Regions from separate parts of the Exiguobacterium artemiae 7-3 genome, predicted to be linked through region 3. Evidence: riboswitches for the same ligand, from Rfam matches in the RefSeq annotation. Region 3 holds a riboswitch; each other region holds the start of a gene.

Region 1 (5,406 bases), 260 kb from region 3:
CGGTACCCGATTCAATCAGCTGACCGGCTTCGATGACGGCGACACGGTCACAAATCTCACGGATGACACCCATCTCATGGGTAATCAGTAAAATCGTGATGCCGTATTCCTGATTAATCTGTTTCAACAGGCGTAATATGTGTTGCGTCGTCTGGGGATCGAGGGCGGATGTCGCCTCGTCACACAACAGGACCGACGGCTGGGTCGCGAGTGCCCGGGCGATTCCGACCCGTTGTTTCTGTCCGCCCGATAACTGATCCGGATAATGATCGGCCTTATCTGCCAAATCGACGAAGTCCAGTAGTTCGCTGACCCGCCGGTTGACTTCCTCTTTTTTGACACCTTTTAAGACAAGCGGTTTTGCGACATTCGCAAACACTGTATTCGAATCCAGCAGGTTGAAATGCTGAAAGATCATTCCGATATGTTGTTTTGCCTCCCGCAGCTGCTTCGCCGAGAGGGTTGTCAAATCTTGTCCATCGACCGTCACGCTGCCGGATGTCGGCCGTTCGAGCAGGTTGACGCATCGTAATAAGGAACTTTTCCCGGCTCCGCTGAAACCGATGACACCAAAGATTTCGCCTTTTCGGATTTCGAGATCCACTCCGTTCAACGCAGCGATCGATTGGTCATTTGTTTCATAGATTTTTTTTACATTTTTGAATGTAATCACCACTTTTTCCCCCTTCAAAATACAAAAAAGGTCTCTTCTTAAGAAACAAGAAGAGACCTGGATCCGCACAATGGCAGAATCCACTCGACTCATCTCTCAGACAATTGTCTGATGGAATTGGCACAGTGCTCATAATGAGTCTGTTGCCGAGGTTTCGTAGGGCCAGTCCCTCCACCTCTCTGGATAAGTGTTGCGGTATGAAATTCGTATGTGTGTTGTTGCCGGTTGAACTTATGTCGTAAAACTAATTTTTACACTACAGAAAGATCTTTTAAAGGTCAACCATATTTTCAAAAATAAACCATATGACCCATATCGATTGTTGTACCGGGACAAACCGGATCCTTGCATAAATTTTGATGCCATTAAAGAGAGTTTGACAATTCATTTCCGTCAATGCTATTATCTTCTCAATGATTAATCCGACAATTCCTATACGATATATCAAGAGTGGACGAGAGACCTGGCTCTAGGACTCCACGGCAACCTGCTACTGTGCAAGGTGCTCCGACCAGCAAAGCGGCTGCTTTGGATGATACACACGAGAAACTCGTTTGCGTCCAAAGCCAAACGGGTTTTTATTTTTGAAATGGAGGACGAGATGATGAGTATGGTTTATCCTGTTATACCGGGTGCAGAAGCCTTTTCCTTAGGACGCGGATCCGTCGGCATTTTGCTCTGTCATGGTTTTAACGCAACACCGCAAAGTGTTCGGGCTGTAGGAGAACAGTTCGCAGAACATGGCTTCTCCGTCTATGCGCCTCGCCTGCACGGTCACGGGACGGATGTACGGGAATTCGAAACGACGATGGCAGACGACTGGAAACAGAGCTTACGTGACGGCTTCGAACAATTGGCCGCACGGTGTGAATCAATCTTCATCGTCGGACAATCGATGGGCGCGACACTTGCCCTGTCGCTCGCCGCTGAAGGTCTCCCGGTCGCAGGAATCATCACCATCAACGCCGCCTTGGCTGTCCCTGCTTACGAAGCCTTGTCGTTCACCGATTGTCCGGTCTATCTTCCGGAAAGTGTCCCTGATATCAAACAATCGGCTTTTGAAATCATCTATGATCTTGTCCCCGCCGTCTGCGCTTCAGAACTGTTGCGACTCATCGATGAGACGCGACCACACTTAGCAACGATTCAAATTCCGACACTTATTTTATATTCTGCCGAGGATCACGTCGTCCCGCCAACCTGTTCGGATTATTTGTACCGGACGATTGGTGCAGCGGATAAACGCAGTTATTGTCTGCTTGACTCGTACCATGTTGCGACACTCGATTATGATCAAAAGACAATTGTTCGGGAAACCTTACGATTCGTCGAGCAGTTCAGCCAGTTGACACGGACCGGTTGATATAAAAAAAAGCGAACGATTCTTTGGCCTCACTGCCAGGAATCGTTCGCTTTTTCAAATCGGATATGCTCAATTCTGCTGTTGTTTTTTCCATTCCTGTAACGGTTTCGGTTTGCCCGGTACTTGATGACAATGGCGGCAACGTGGTTCATAGGATTCAGACGCCCCGACCAAAATGATTGGATCATTGTAGTTTGCGGGTTTCCCGTCAATCAATCGTTGTGTCCGCGATGCCGGATCTCCGCACGACAGACAAATCGCCTGTAATTTCGTCACGAATTCTGCACGTGCCAACAATTCGGGCATCTTGCCGAATGGCTCCGCCCGAAAGTCTTGATCGAGTCCTGCACAAATGACGCGTTTGCCATCTTGAGCCAGTGCTTCGATGACCGCGACGATTTCGTCGTCAAAGAATTGAACTTCGTCAATGGCGACGATTTGTGTTTCTTCCGCCACTGCTGCATAGACATCACGACTCGTCGCCATCGGAATCGCGATGACGGAATTGCCGACGTGCGACACGACATGCTCCTCGTGGTACCGATCATCGATTGCCGGCTTGAACACCTGAACCGGTAACTTTCCATACTGTGCCCGTCTGACACGACGGATCAGTTCTTCTGATTTGCCGGAAAACATGCTTCCACAAATCACTTCAATCCAACCATATTGATTGATCACATGCATCATCGTAAACACCGTCCTCTAAATTAGTCACTTTAACGAGTATAGCCCGAATCTAAATTGAGAAAAAGGATTGACTTCTAAAAATCAAAAACCCGTGCCAAATTCCCCATTTTCTTCATCTTCTCATTTCAACTGGTATGTATTTCCTGTACACTGAAAGAGAAGTTTCTTTGAAGGAAGGTGACTCCGATTCATCATATATTACATGAAGTCCTCCACCAATATGGAGCGTTCGGACTCGCCGTTCTGCTGGCCGGCGGAATCGTTGGTCTTCCTGTTCCGGACGAGACATTACTCGTCATGTCAGGATTCTGGATGCACCATGGTGATTTACCGCTTGCCGGAACGATCCTTGCTGCCTATGCCGGCAGCTGTATCGGTATGACAATCAGCTATGTCCTCGGTCTAAAGCTCGGAATGCCATTATTGCATCGAATCGCTCCGAAGTTACGGATTTCTGAAAAACATATTTTCAAAGCGGAAGCCGGATTTTTACGTTACGGAAAAACCGTCCTCATTATCGGTTATTACATACCCGGACTCCGTCAACTCTCTGCTTTTTTTGCCGGTGTCTCGAAAATGCCGTTCCGGATTTTCGTTACTTATGCTTATACCGGTGCTTTAATTTGGATCAGCATCTTTTTAGGGGCAGGTTATTTCCTGGGTCGTCATTTTTCCTTCAGTCTGCTCATGGAACATTTTGCAAATAATCCGGATACACTCCCGTATCTGATTGGTGCTGCCGGTGGAATCGGACTCTCTTTCGTCTTAAGAACGTATCTGGCGTACCGTACTAAGTTCTGTCTATACAAAAACAGCCTGCTCCAGTGATGGAGACAGGCTGTTTTTTAATACTGAAGTCGCAATTACTTGCGGCCGTATTTTTTGTTGAAGCGATCGACACGACCGTCTGCAGCGTTGAACTTTTGACGACCAGTGTAGAATGGGTGCGAGTCCGAAGACACATCCACACGGATGAGTGGGTACTCGTTTCCATCTTCCCAAGTGATTGTCTCGTTCGAAGAACGTGTAGAACCAGTCAAGAATTTGTACTCAGTAGTTGAGTCCATAAATACAACTTTGTTGTAGTTTGGGTGAATTCCTTGTTTCATGGTTGTTTTCTCTCCTTCCGCCCTGGTTCATTTGCTGAGCCAGAGTAAGTTACCTTCCTATACTAAACGATTTTTTCACGACCCGCAATACCTATTTTCAAGTCGTTGTGTCGGTTTTCGTCACACGCGGTTTAACAGGCGCGCGCCGGACGGGTTTCTTCTTTTCTTTATTCAGTTCAACAAAAAATTCTTCGTTATTTTTCGTGTCCCGAATCTTGCGTAAGAAGCTGTCGACAAACTCATTTGACTCGTTCATCGTCCGGCGGATCGTCCACAGGGCGTCGAGTTGATCTTTCGGTAACAACAACTCTTCTTTCCGTGTTCCTGATTTCCGGATGTCGATGGCCGGGAAGATCCGGCGCTCGGATAACTTGCGGTCCAGATGCAGTTCCATGTTGCCGGTTCCTTTAAACTCTTCATAGATGACATCATCCATCCGGGAACCGGTCTCGACGAGGGCTGTCGCGAGAATCGTCAGGCTGCCACCGTGTTCGATGTTCCGGGCGGCTCCGAAAAAGCGTTTTGGTTTATGGAAAGCGGCCGGATCGATCCCTCCGGACAACGTTCGTCCGCTTTGCGGAACCGTTAAGTTGTAAGCACGTGTCAAACGTGTAATCGAATCCATCAAGATAACGACATCTTTTTTATGTTCGACGAGACGCATCGCCCGCTCAAGGACAAGCTCCGAAATCCGGACGTGGTTGTCCGGTGTTTCGTCAAACGTCGAACTGACGACATCCGCTCCCGGAACAGACCGCTCGATGTCCGTCACTTCCTCCGGGCGCTCATCAATCAATAGAATGATCAATTCGACATCGGGGTGATTCACTTGAATCGAATTCGCGATTTCTTTTAATAGAGAAGTCTTACCGGCTTTAGGCGGTGCGACGATCAAACCGCGTTGGCCAAACCCGACCGGCGCAATCATATCCATCACCCGGACCGACAAATGACGCGGTTCTGTTTCAAGTCGCATCAGGCGATCCGGATAAATCGGCGTCAATGCCGGGAAGAACAGACGATTCCGTGCCGTGTCCGGCGCTTCTCCATTGACGGCTTCCACACTTAAAAGACCTTGGAACCGTTCATTCTCTTTTGGCGGTCGGACCTTTCCAGTCACGACGTCTCCGTTACGGAGATTAAAGCGGCGGATTTGTGAAGCGGCGATATAGATATCTTCAGAGGATTGCGAATAGTTGATAGGACGAAGGAAGCCGAAGCCGCCATCATTTTGCATCTGTGGGTTTCCGGGAATAACTTCGAGTACCCCCTCGAGGAAATAAAGACCGGTGGATTCTGCTTGCGCTTTAAGAATTTTGAACATCAATTCGCGCTTACGAGCCTCACGGTACTGTGGTACGTTTTTTGTTTTTGCGATTTCATATAAATCTTTTAATGTCAGGTTGCTTAATTGAGCAAGTGTATAGGAACGTTCTGGTTTGTCAGTTTTCTCAGTTGGCATGTGCATTCACCTATTCTTCGTATAAATTCAGGAGCAAAGGATTTCATCTTCATGGTGCAAATTCATGGTGCAAAGGATCTTGGTGTATATTCTTCGTGAATTAAAGGTA
Region 2 (5,406 bases), 2.5 Mb from region 3:
CAGCGGCAGACCGTCAAACCAAATCGTTCCGTCATATGAATCGTACGCCCCGGCCAACACTTTCATCAGCGTGGATTTACCGGCTCCGTTCGCTCCGACAAGCGCATGGATTTCCCCGCGGCGCACGGAAAAATCAACATCATCCAGCGCCTTGACGCCGGGAAATTCGATTGAAATCCCCTGCATCTCCAGTCGTTGTTCATTCACCGGACGGGTCATTTCCCGTCATTCGCTTTCCGCAGTTTTTCCATCCACGGTTCGTTGAATTTTTCGGATGTACTCCAGCCTTTGATGATCGTATCGAGATTGTACATCGTCGTGTCGGCTTTCAACGCTTTTTGCTCGACCAGTTTGGCGTCCAGGTCAAAACTGTCCGGTGTTGTTTCGCCGGCGAGCTTTTTCGCAAGCAGACGCATGTCCGTCTGCCCGATCAAATGCGGATCGACGGCACTCGTCGACACCCAATTACTGCCCTTCTCACGCATCAGATTGATGTCCTGATTCGAGACATCGATTGAAATAAGCGGAATTTCCTGTCGTTTGTTGTCTTTTAAGGATTTATACGCCCCTTTGGCGACTTCATCCCAGGCACCCCAGACGGCATCAATGCTTCCTTTCGGATACTTGGCGAGAATTGCGTTCATCTTCGTCGCGATATCGCCTTGGACATCCTGGAAGTTCGTCGGTCCGACTGTCTCGAGCGTCTTGATTTTCCCATCTGCTTCATACGTCTTGTAGATTTCCTGACGGCGGTCAAGCGGTGCAAAACCCGGACCGAACCACAGTTTGATGACTCGGACCGGCTTGTCGTCCTTCACTTTCGTCACTTCATCCAGCGAAAGCTGTGCCAGCTTGTGATCATCCTGGAATGTTTCCGTGATGCCTTTTAACGTCTGGTCTTTTTTCTTCGTCACCGTATCGAATGTGACGACCTTAATTCCTTTGTCAATCGCCGGCTTGATCATGTCGTAGGCATAATCCTCTTTTCCGTGCGAGATGATCAATCCGTCATAATCCTGCTGAACGGCTTGCGCGACGAGTTCCTTGAATTTAACGTCATTGCCTTCCGAAATGAACGTGTTGACCTGAAAACCAAGTGCTTCCCCTTCCGACCGGGCTCCGTCCAAAAACTGTTTCGTATGATCGTCGGATGCCAAATTGCGGATGACGGCAATCTTGACGTCACCCTGGACGCCTTCCGGTACACCACTGATTTTTTTCGCCGGTGTCGCTTCGCTATTGGCGCAAGCAGCCAGCAAGACCGCTGGTGCAAGTACCGCAAATGCTAATTTTTTCATCTCGATCTCCCCTGTCTGTTTAACGTATCTGTTGTCCGATTGTCTGCTCGATCGTCTCGACGGATGGATGTTCGATGACCCCGAGTTCCGTAATGATTGCCGTGATTAATTCGTGCGGTGTCACGTCAAACGCCGGATTAAAAACCGCTACTCCGGCTGGCGCCGTCACTTTTCCGGCCAGTTGCGTCACTTCACGGGCATCGCGTTCTTCAATCTCAATTTCGTCTCCCGATAAGCTCGTAAAATCAAAGGTCGAAAGTGGTGCGGCGACATAAAACGGAATCCCGAAAGCACGGGCCAGTAACGCCAGTTGGAACGTGCCGATTTTGTTCGCCGTATCGCCGTTTCGGGTAATCCGATCAGCACCAACGATGATGGCAGTTATGTTCTTTTCCTTGATCGTATGCGCGACCATGTTGTCCGTAATCAACGTCACGTCAATTCCGGCCCGTTGCAGTTCCCATGTCGTCAAACGTGCTCCCTGAAGTAACGGACGGGTTTCCGATGCATAAACGGAGAGTGGAATTCCCTGTTCTTTCGCGAGATAAAACGGAGCGAGTGCCGTCCCGTAAGCCGCTGTCGCAATCGATCCGGCATTACAAATCGTCAGAATCCGGTCACCGGACTGGAACAATTCCAGCGCATGAATACCGATTTGCCGGGATGTCTTGGCATCCGCCTCATAAAGCGCCAGTGCTTTTTGTTCCAACCGTTTTGGCAACTCGGCAAGCGTCGTGCTCGAGACGATCAGCTGATTCAGCTCATCTAGCACATTCCGCAGATTGACGGCGGTCGGTCGGGTCGAGAGTAGTTGTGCCGATACCGTCAACAAGTCTTGTTTCGCTTCAGGAAGCGACCCTGTCGTCCGAAATGCTTCCTGTACAAGGATGAAGCCGCCGAACAGGCTGATCGCCGGTGCACCACGGACTCGCAATTGTTTGATTGCGTCAATCGCTTGCGCTAAATCATGAATGATTTCATACCGTTCTTCTTCCGGGAGCCGGGTCTGATCCAAGATCGTCACCGTCCCATTTTCATAGATGATGCTTTGGACGAATTGGCTCATCGGCTGAGTTCCTCCGTCAAATCAAAGTTCCGTAAATCAGTGAACGTCTTGCATTCAGTCCGGCGTTTAATCAATGCCACTCCAAGACGTAACGCATGGCGTTTCCGCTCGAGTCGTTCCCCCGCGTCCGTGATGTTCTCAAGGTCGGCGACCGGTGCTAGTCCAATCGTCCGGCGGATCAATTCACATCCGGCAAAGCCAAGTGCGTCCTGCAAAATCGTGCTGAGGACATCGTCAACAAGCCCGTCCGCTGAACGGAACGGCTCCACCGCTTCCCGCTCCCATAATGCTTTGAACGTAGACGCAAAGGTCAGCCAAAATGTATCGATGTCTTTCACCCGTCCATTCCGTAACTCGGCATAGTTCGGATACGCGGCAAAGCAGAGATGGGCGATGAATTGTCCGACATCAAAACCAAACGGTCCGTAAAAGGCAAACTCGGGATCGATGACTTTTGTTTCATCGGCTGAAGCAAAAATACTTCCAGTATGTAAGTCCCCGTGTAATAACGCGTCGCCCTTCGTGATGAACAGAGTTTCGAGTTTCGCGACTTCGCGTTTCAGCGCTGCATCCTGCCACAACTGAGCCACTTCCGATTCCAGCCCGGCTTCAACCGCATTCGTTTCCGCGTCATAAAACGGATCCGTAAAGATTAATTTTTCCGTGATATCACAGAGATCCGGATTGTAGTAGTTCCGCGCCACTTGTTTTTTTGTGACCGGTCCAAGTGCAAAATCCGACGTGTAAAACAGTGTTCGCGCCAAGTAAGAACCGATATGTTCCGCAAGCAACGGATACTTCTCCCCTTCGAGCAAGCCGGTCCGGACAATCGTCAAGTGAGACAAATCCTCCATCACCGTAAATGCCTCTTCCTTACTTGCATGGTAGACGTGCGGGACGAACGGAACGGCGACTTTTGCAAATTCTTTTAAGGCGGACTGTTCAATCCAGGCCCGTTCAAGCGATAACGGCCAACTTTCGCCGACGACTTTCGCATACGGTAAAGCCTGTTTTAAAATCAATCGCTGATTCCCCGATTGAATCCGAAAGACAAGGTTTAAGTTCCCGTCCCCGATTTCCTCTGCCGTCACCGGTCCTTTGCCGATCAATCCGAGTGTCTGGACCCGTTCAATCGCGTCCTGTACTGTAAATGCTTGGTATCCCATTATGGTTTCCTCCTTGTTGATCACACGAAAAAACGCCTCTTTTCGTCAAAGAAAAGAGGCGCGGTAGAATACTCCGTCCTCTTATCTCTCAGACGAATGTCTGTTGGATGTAGCACCGTGCCGGATGGTCGGTTGCTGCGGCGTCTTCGGGCCAATTCCCTCTGCCAACTCACGATAAGAGTCATATGTAGTTGTCGTGTGGTTGATGTTGATTTGAATACTACGTGCGCGGTTGGTCGTCTGTCAATTCCAATTTTTAGTGAAACGGCTTAAAAAACGGAACCGTCTATAGAAGAAGTATTTTCAAAAAAATAAATTTTCAAAATATAGTTTGACAAGGGACCAATCTCGTGTAAAAATTGCAATTAGATTTCACAATTTCATCCAATTCTTATCAAGAGCAGACGGAGGGACGAGCCCTACGATGTCGCAGCAACCGACCACTTGGCACGGTGCTAATTCTTGCAGCTATTACGCTGACAGATAAGAGTCCACGCGCAATTTTTCATGGTCTCTTGTCATTGACGAGGGACCATTTTTGTATTTTTCAATAAGGGAGAGACGATTCATATGGCGTATATTACCGCAACGTACCAACTCGGGACGACCAATCAGTTGGCGAAACGAGCAGAACAAATCGCGCTCGGTCTGACGGTCGGTTCCTGGACCGATTTAAATCATTTGGAACAGCAGCAGCTGGAATCCTTCAAAGGACAGGTTGTTCATACCGAAGAACATGACGGCAAAGGTTACATCACGATCCGTTATCCGGAACACAACGTCTCACGCGACTTTTCCGCTATCTTAACGACGGTCTTCGGCAAACTGTCGCTCGACGGACAAATCAAGTTAACCGATCTACAGCTTCCCCCGTCGTTCACGAACGACTTCCCCGGTGCCAAATTCGGGATTGAAGGAATCCGTCAGTTGATTCAAGTCCATGACCGTCCCCTGTTGATGAGCATCTTTAAAGGGGTCATCGGACGAGACCTCGTCTTTTTACGGGAACAACTCGAAGCCCAGCTCGCGGGCGGCATCGATCTCGTCAAAGATGATGAGATATTGTACGACAATCCGTTGACGCCGGCACTCGACCGGGCACGGATTGGCCGGGAAGTCCTCGATGCCCATTATGAACGGACCGGCAAACGGGCGCTTTACGCGATTACGTTAAGCGGTCCCGTCTTCGGCTTGAAGGATCAAGCGAAACGTTTGATTGAAGCCGGCGCGACCGCCTTCCTGCTCAATACGTTTACATACGGACTCGACGTCCTGCGCGAGTTAGCGGCTGACCCGGACATTTCCGTTCCAATCTTCAATCATCCGGCCTTAAGCGGTGCCTTGATCGCAAGTCCCGAATACGGGATTGCGGCTCCTGTTCTGCTCGGAACGTTACCGCGACTGGCTGGTGCCGATTTGACGTTGTTCCCATCGCCGTACGGGAACGTGGCACTCGCCAAAGACTTGGCCCGCGGGATCGCCGTCGAAGCAACCCGGATCGGGGACACGAAGACAATTTTGCCGGTTCCCTCGGCCGGTATCCACCCCGGTCTCGTAGCCCAGCTCGTCCGTGATTTCGGTACCGACTCGGTCATCAATGCTGGAGGCGGCGTTCACGGTCATCCGCAAGGTGCCGCTGCCGGTGTCCTCGCATTCCGTCAGGCGCTCGACGCCGCACTGACCGGAGAATCGCTGACAAGTGCTGCGGTGCGGCAGGAAGAATTACGAATTGCCCTCGACGCTTGGGGGATCACGAAATGACAATCCGGATTTTATGTGACTTTGACGGGACCGTGACGGAACACGATAATATCATCGCCTTGATGAAGGAATTTGCCTCGCCGGCAGCGTTTGAACCGTTGAAAGAAGGTGTGCT
Region 3 (5,406 bases):
ACTTGCTGAATTGCATTCAACTATTCTTGAAAAGACAAGATGGTTAAAAACCAAAATATATTTTATATTTTTTAAAATGAAAACAGAAGCGAGAGGGGAATTATTTTACATGAAACGTATTATTATCCGTGCGGGTATGACACCGTTTGAACAGTTCGACGCAGAATATTTGATGAAGCATAACTCAATCGGAGGGAACGTCGGAAACCTGATTTATCAATACAGTATTTTCCGCACCTTGATGACAGAGGGCACGACGATTACACCAGATTACTACTACTATGAAGAAGAGCGTGCAGATGAGATCAACGCGAACTTCGATTTATATGTCATCCCACTCGCTGACGCATTCCGTAAAGAATTCGTTCCGACACTTCGTAAATATACAAAATTGATTAAAAAATTAAAGATTCCGGTCGTCGTCATCGGCGTCGGTTTACGCGCACCGTTTGAGGCGAATTTAAACGACGGTTTCTCATTCGATGAAGATGTTAAAGCGTTTGTCAGCGCAGTCCTAGAGCGCTCAAGCATGCTTGGACTTCGCGGCGAAATCACATCAAAATACTTGACGCGTCTTGGTTTCCGCGAAGGAATCGATCACAAAGTCATCGGTTGCCCGTCGATGTATGCCTTTGGTCGTGACTTGAAAATTCGTGAAACGAACATCACAAAAGATTCGATGATCGGTGTCAACTCGTCACGTCTCGCACCACAAAACGTCCTTAACTTCATCACACGCGGAATGGAAGAGTACCCGAACCATTACTTCATCCCGCAATGGATGAAAGAGTTACGTTTGACGTACACAGGCACACATCCGATTGCTGACTTATCTGTCACGAACTATCCGGTCAAAATGTCGGATCCGACTTACATGAACGACCGTGTCCGCTTCTTCTTGAATGCACAGACATGGATCGACTTTTTAAAAGAAGCTGACTTCAGCTTCGGAGCACGTCTTCACGGTAACATTACGGCAACACTTGCCGGAACACCAAGTATCCTGATTCCGAAAGATGCACGGATGCGTGAATTAACGGATTATCACCAATTGACACACATCTGGGCAAATGACATCACAGACAGCACACGTTTGTCAGATGTAATTGAGTCGGCTGACTTCCAGAGTCCAACACGTGTTCAAGCACGTAACTTCGATAACTTCGTTGATTTCTTGAACACAAATGATTTAGAGCACATTTATAAAGAAACGAACTACCCTGAGAACGTTCCGTTTGACCGTGAAATGGCAAAAGCAGAGTTGCTCCCAGTCGTTAAACCAATCACAGGAATTAGTATCGAAGAAGCTGTTTCACGTTTTGAATCATACTTCCCAGCAGAAGAGCAAAAAATCGTGGCAGCTCAAAAACGCGATAAAGCAAAAATGGCTGAAAAAGATAAAAAAATCAAATCGCTTCAAGGCAAGTTGAACAGTCAAACAAAAGAAATGAAGCATCAACAAGGCACATTGAACCGGAAAGCGGTTCGGATGGCATTGAAGACAGCTGATTTGTTTGCGAAGAAATAAACCACGGACGTCTTATACCATTTTGGTGTAAGGCGTTTTTTTTACATGATAAATTCTGAATTGTGTTGACAATTCAAAACAGGGTTGGTACTGTTATGAAAAATTACATTCTTATCCAGAGAGGTGGAGGGACTGGCCCTTTGAAGCCTCAGCAACAGGTCGAAAGATACTGTGCTAATTCCTGCGGGTGTCGTACCCGATCGATAAGCTTCTTTTGATTGTCGACCGACGCACCCATGTATGTGGGTGCGTTTTTTTATTTTATGAGAGAAAGAGGAGTGTGGAGGAGCAATGAAAGAAGGAACGTTTCGTCGGAAAATGGAATCCCGGCATATCGTCATGCTGTCACTTGGCGGTGTCATCGGGACGGGATTATTTTTAAGTACAGGTTATACGCTGGAGCAGGCGGGGCGTGTCGGAACGATTTTATCGTACTTGGTCGGAGCACTGGCCGTTTATCTCGTCATGCTGTGTTTGGGAGAGTTAGCAGTACATATGCCGGAAACTGGCGCCTTTCATAGTTATGCGACGAAGTACATCGGATCCGGAACCGGTTATACGGTGGCATGGCTCTATTGGTTGACGTGGACGGTCGCCCTCGGGTCGGAATTCACGGCAGCCGGCTTGTTGATGCAACGCTGGTTCCCGGACGTTCCGGTCTGGCTGTTCAGCGCGCTATTCGTCGTTATGATTTTAGGAATCAATGTCTTGACGGTTCGGTTGTTCGCAGAAGTCGAATTTTGGTTTTCCGCCGTCAAGGTGCTGACGATTTTAGTGTTCATCGTCCTGGGGACAGCGGCGATCGTCGGATTTTTACCACTTGTCGATGGATCGCAGGCTCCGATGCTTGCTCCTTTGACGGAGGGTGGACTGTTTCCAAACGGAGCATTCGCCATCCTGATGACCATGCTCGCCGTCAACTTTGCCTATTCCGGAACAGAGTTGATCGGGATTGCGGCAGGTGAAGCCGTTGATCCGAAACGAACGGTGCCGCTGGCCATTCGAACGACTGTCTTCCGGCTCGTGCTATTTTTTGTCGGAACGATCATCGTTCTTGCGATTCTGTTACCGAATGATTCAAAAGGAGTGCTTGAAAGTCCGTTTGTTGCCGTGTTTGAACGGATCGGTCTTCCGTTTGCAGCCGACATCATGAACTTCGTCATCCTGACGGCGATTTTGTCGGCAGCGAACTCCGGTCTGTATGCCGCATCACGGATGCTCTGGTCTTTATCCGATCAACGGATGATTACGCCGTTCTTTTCTAAATTAAATGCAAGCGGAGTCCCGACACGTGCCGTTCTCTTCAGTATGATCGGCGGTCTGCTTGCCCTGTTTTCCAGTGTCTATGCCCCGGGTTCCGTCTACATCGCGCTCGTCTCAATCTCGGGACTGGCAGTCGTCGTCGTCTGGATGAGCATCAGTGCCTCACAGTTCATGTTCCGCAAACGGTATCTGCAAGAGGGACATGATGTCAGCGATTTGGTCTACCGGACACCGTGGTATCCGTTTGTACCGATTTTATCCTTTTTGATGTGCCTGGCTTCTTTAATCGGCATCGCCTTTGATCCGACGCAACGGGTCGCCCTTTATTTTGGTGTTCCTTTTATCGCAGTCTGTTACATCATTCATCATCTAACGAAAACATCATGGAAACGGAGTGTGGAAGATGTCAAAGAACAACAATCCAGTTGAGGAATTATTAAAAAAACAGCCTTATATTTTATTGGACGGAGCATTAGCGACGGAACTCGAGCGTCACGGGAGTAATCTCGACGACCCGCTGTGGTCGGCACGGGTTCTGCTTGAAGAACCGGAACAGATTCACCGGGTCCATGCGGATTATTTTAAGATTGGAGCAGATTGTGCCATTACGTCGAGTTATCAAGCAAGTGTCACCGGATTCGGCAGTCGGGGAATTAAAGAAGGGGAAGCGGTTGAACTGATCAAACAAACGGTGTACTTGGCACAACAGGCGCGTGCGGAAACCGGACAGGCAGCGGATCACGCTCTGATTGCAGGATCGATTGGTCCTTATGGTGCCTACTTATCGGACGGATCTGAGTATGTCGGTCATTACGGAGTCGACGATGCGCAGCTCGAAGCATTTCACCGTCCACGGCTTGAAGCGTTGAGTGAAGCAGGGGCGGACGTGTTAGCATTTGAGACGATTCCGTCCTTGCAGGAAGCAAAAGTGCTGTTCCGACTGCTCGAAGAATTTCCGGAACAATCGGCCTGGCTCGCTTTTTCCCTGCGTGACGCAACACATATCAGTGAAGGAACGCCGTTAAGTGAGTGTATCGAGGCGTTAGGGGAGCATCCACAACTGGCAGCAATCGGCGCAAACTGTTTTCCGGCATCGATTGCGACGGAGTTCATCATGACATTAAAACAACTGACCGATGTGCCGATCATCGTTTATCCGAATTCCGGTGAACAGTATGATCCGGTCAGCAAGACCTGGTCCGGTGAAGCGGTCTGCACGGCGTTTGAAGACATTGCCCCGGAGTGGTATGCGGCAGGTGCCCGGTTGATTGGCGGATGTTGTCGCACGACACCGGAGCAGATTGAGCGGATTCAACAGAAGGTGACAATTGCTTAACGGGCAGTCATGTCTGATGAAGAACAAAAGGGATTGACTCAAAAAGGAACCACTCTTTCTTTCACGCACTTTCCTCAGGCGAGACACAAGCCAGCTTTCCTGCCCTATCCAGGCAGGGAAGCTGGTCTTGTTTCGCAAGCAGGCTTGCGCTTTTTCCTGTAGGAGTAGCATGAAACGGGTGGTTCCTTTTAAACGAGACGAGGGTGACAGAATTGTAATCTGCCACCCTCGTCTTTGTAGAGACTAACTTTTGAATCAGCCGTTATACTGATCGTTCGTATTTGCAAGAACTCACCGTTCCCGTAATGCTTGGTTAAATTGTTTCAGCAATCGGCCAAATGATTCGGCATCTTCATCCGGCCAGTCGTTTACTAGTCGTTCGATACTCGTTAAACGGGCCGTCCGGTAAATCTCGAGCTCCTGTTGACCGTAATCTGTGATGTTGTAAAAGAAGGCCCGGCCGTCTGTCGGGTCTTTTATTTTTTCAACTAATTTTTTCTGATCGAGCGCAGCCGCTTGCCGGCTGACGGTCGAGACGTCAAGTTGTAACTCACGGGCAAGGGTTTTGACACCGACTTGACCAGAATCCGATAACTGGCGTAAGAGTAAATAGGAAGCACGGTCCAAGTTCCGATTATCCGCCGTCGCCGTCGTTAGACGACGAATAAGAATCGCCAGTTCCAGTTCGATTGTTTCCAGGGATTGATTCGACATATTGTCACCTCTCATTAGCATTCATTGCCCTCATCATTACGCACAGGCTGTCCTCTGTCAATCAAAGGCAGGCTTCTTGACAGGGTTATAGTTGTATTATACAATCATAAATGTTATTTAATTGTATCGTGAAACTTATTGTTATGAACTTATTTTAATTACAGCGTCTGATGAAGGAGAATTCCGATGAAAGCTTATCAATCGATGAAAGAAACCGTCATTACAGTCAATGAAGAGGATACGATCCGGACGGTAGTGGAACGTTTTATCACTTCCGGTATCAGTGGAGTCCCGGTCGTCAACGGCCAGCAGGAAGTCGTCGGCTATATCAGTGACGGGGATATCATGCGGGCTATCGGCAAACATAAAGACATCATTGTCGATACGTTTTTATATGTCGATGTCATCAAAGGCGATGACGAAAACTATGAAGAGCGTGTCCGTCAGATCCTGACACGTCCCGTCATGGACATGGCACGCCGAAAAGTCGTGACGGCGACGACAGAAACAGAAATGGAAGAAATTGCGGCTACGCTCGGTTCAAAACGAATTAAAAAATTACCGA

What was found. Region 3 has a riboswitch for S-adenosylmethionine ahead of P402_RS0101345 (amino acid permease). Riboswitches for the same ligand answer to the same signal wherever they lie in the genome.
Region 1: another riboswitch for S-adenosylmethionine. It lies ahead of P402_RS0102760 (alpha/beta hydrolase); the one in region 3 lies ahead of P402_RS0101345 (amino acid permease).
Region 2: another riboswitch for S-adenosylmethionine. It lies ahead of mtnK (S-methyl-5-thioribose kinase); the one in region 3 lies ahead of P402_RS0101345 (amino acid permease).

Annotation. Positions count from the first base shown of each region.
Region 1 covers NZ_KK211190.1:329,857-335,262, reverse strand. Annotated here, with positions in the region: gene P402_RS0102765 (methionine ABC transporter ATP-binding protein) at 1-673, opposite strand, end outside; SAM riboswitch class I at 760-863, opposite strand; SAM riboswitch class I at 1,112-1,215, shown strand; gene P402_RS0102760 (alpha/beta hydrolase) at 1,278-2,036, shown strand; gene P402_RS0102755 (thymidine kinase) at 2,106-2,726, opposite strand; gene P402_RS0102750 (DedA family protein) at 2,904-3,554, shown strand; gene P402_RS0102745 (type B 50S ribosomal protein L31) at 3,590-3,835, opposite strand; gene rho (transcription termination factor Rho) at 3,933-5,297, opposite strand.
Region 2 covers NZ_KK211190.1:2,599,466-2,604,871, forward strand. Annotated here, with positions in the region: gene P402_RS0114405 (sugar ABC transporter ATP-binding protein) at 1-219, opposite strand, end outside; gene P402_RS0114410 (sugar ABC transporter substrate-binding protein) at 216-1,298, opposite strand; gene mtnA (S-methyl-5-thioribose-1-phosphate isomerase) at 1,318-2,364, opposite strand; gene mtnK (S-methyl-5-thioribose kinase) at 2,361-3,530, opposite strand; SAM riboswitch class I at 3,609-3,711, opposite strand; SAM riboswitch class I at 3,919-4,020, shown strand; gene P402_RS0114425 (2,3-diketo-5-methylthiopentyl-1-phosphate enolase) at 4,101-5,291, shown strand; gene P402_RS0114430 (2-hydroxy-3-keto-5-methylthiopentenyl-1-phosphate phosphatase) at 5,288-5,406, shown strand, end outside.
Region 3 covers NZ_KK211190.1:67,531-72,936, forward strand. Annotated here, with positions in the region: gene P402_RS0101340 (polysaccharide pyruvyl transferase family protein) at 110-1,528, shown strand; SAM riboswitch class I at 1,637-1,738, shown strand; gene P402_RS0101345 (amino acid permease) at 1,820-3,220, shown strand; gene mmuM (homocysteine S-methyltransferase) at 3,195-4,127, shown strand; gene P402_RS17120 (hypothetical protein) at 4,137-4,289, shown strand; gene P402_RS0101355 (MarR family winged helix-turn-helix transcriptional regulator) at 4,419-4,841, opposite strand; gene P402_RS0101360 (CBS domain-containing protein) at 5,028-5,406, shown strand, end outside.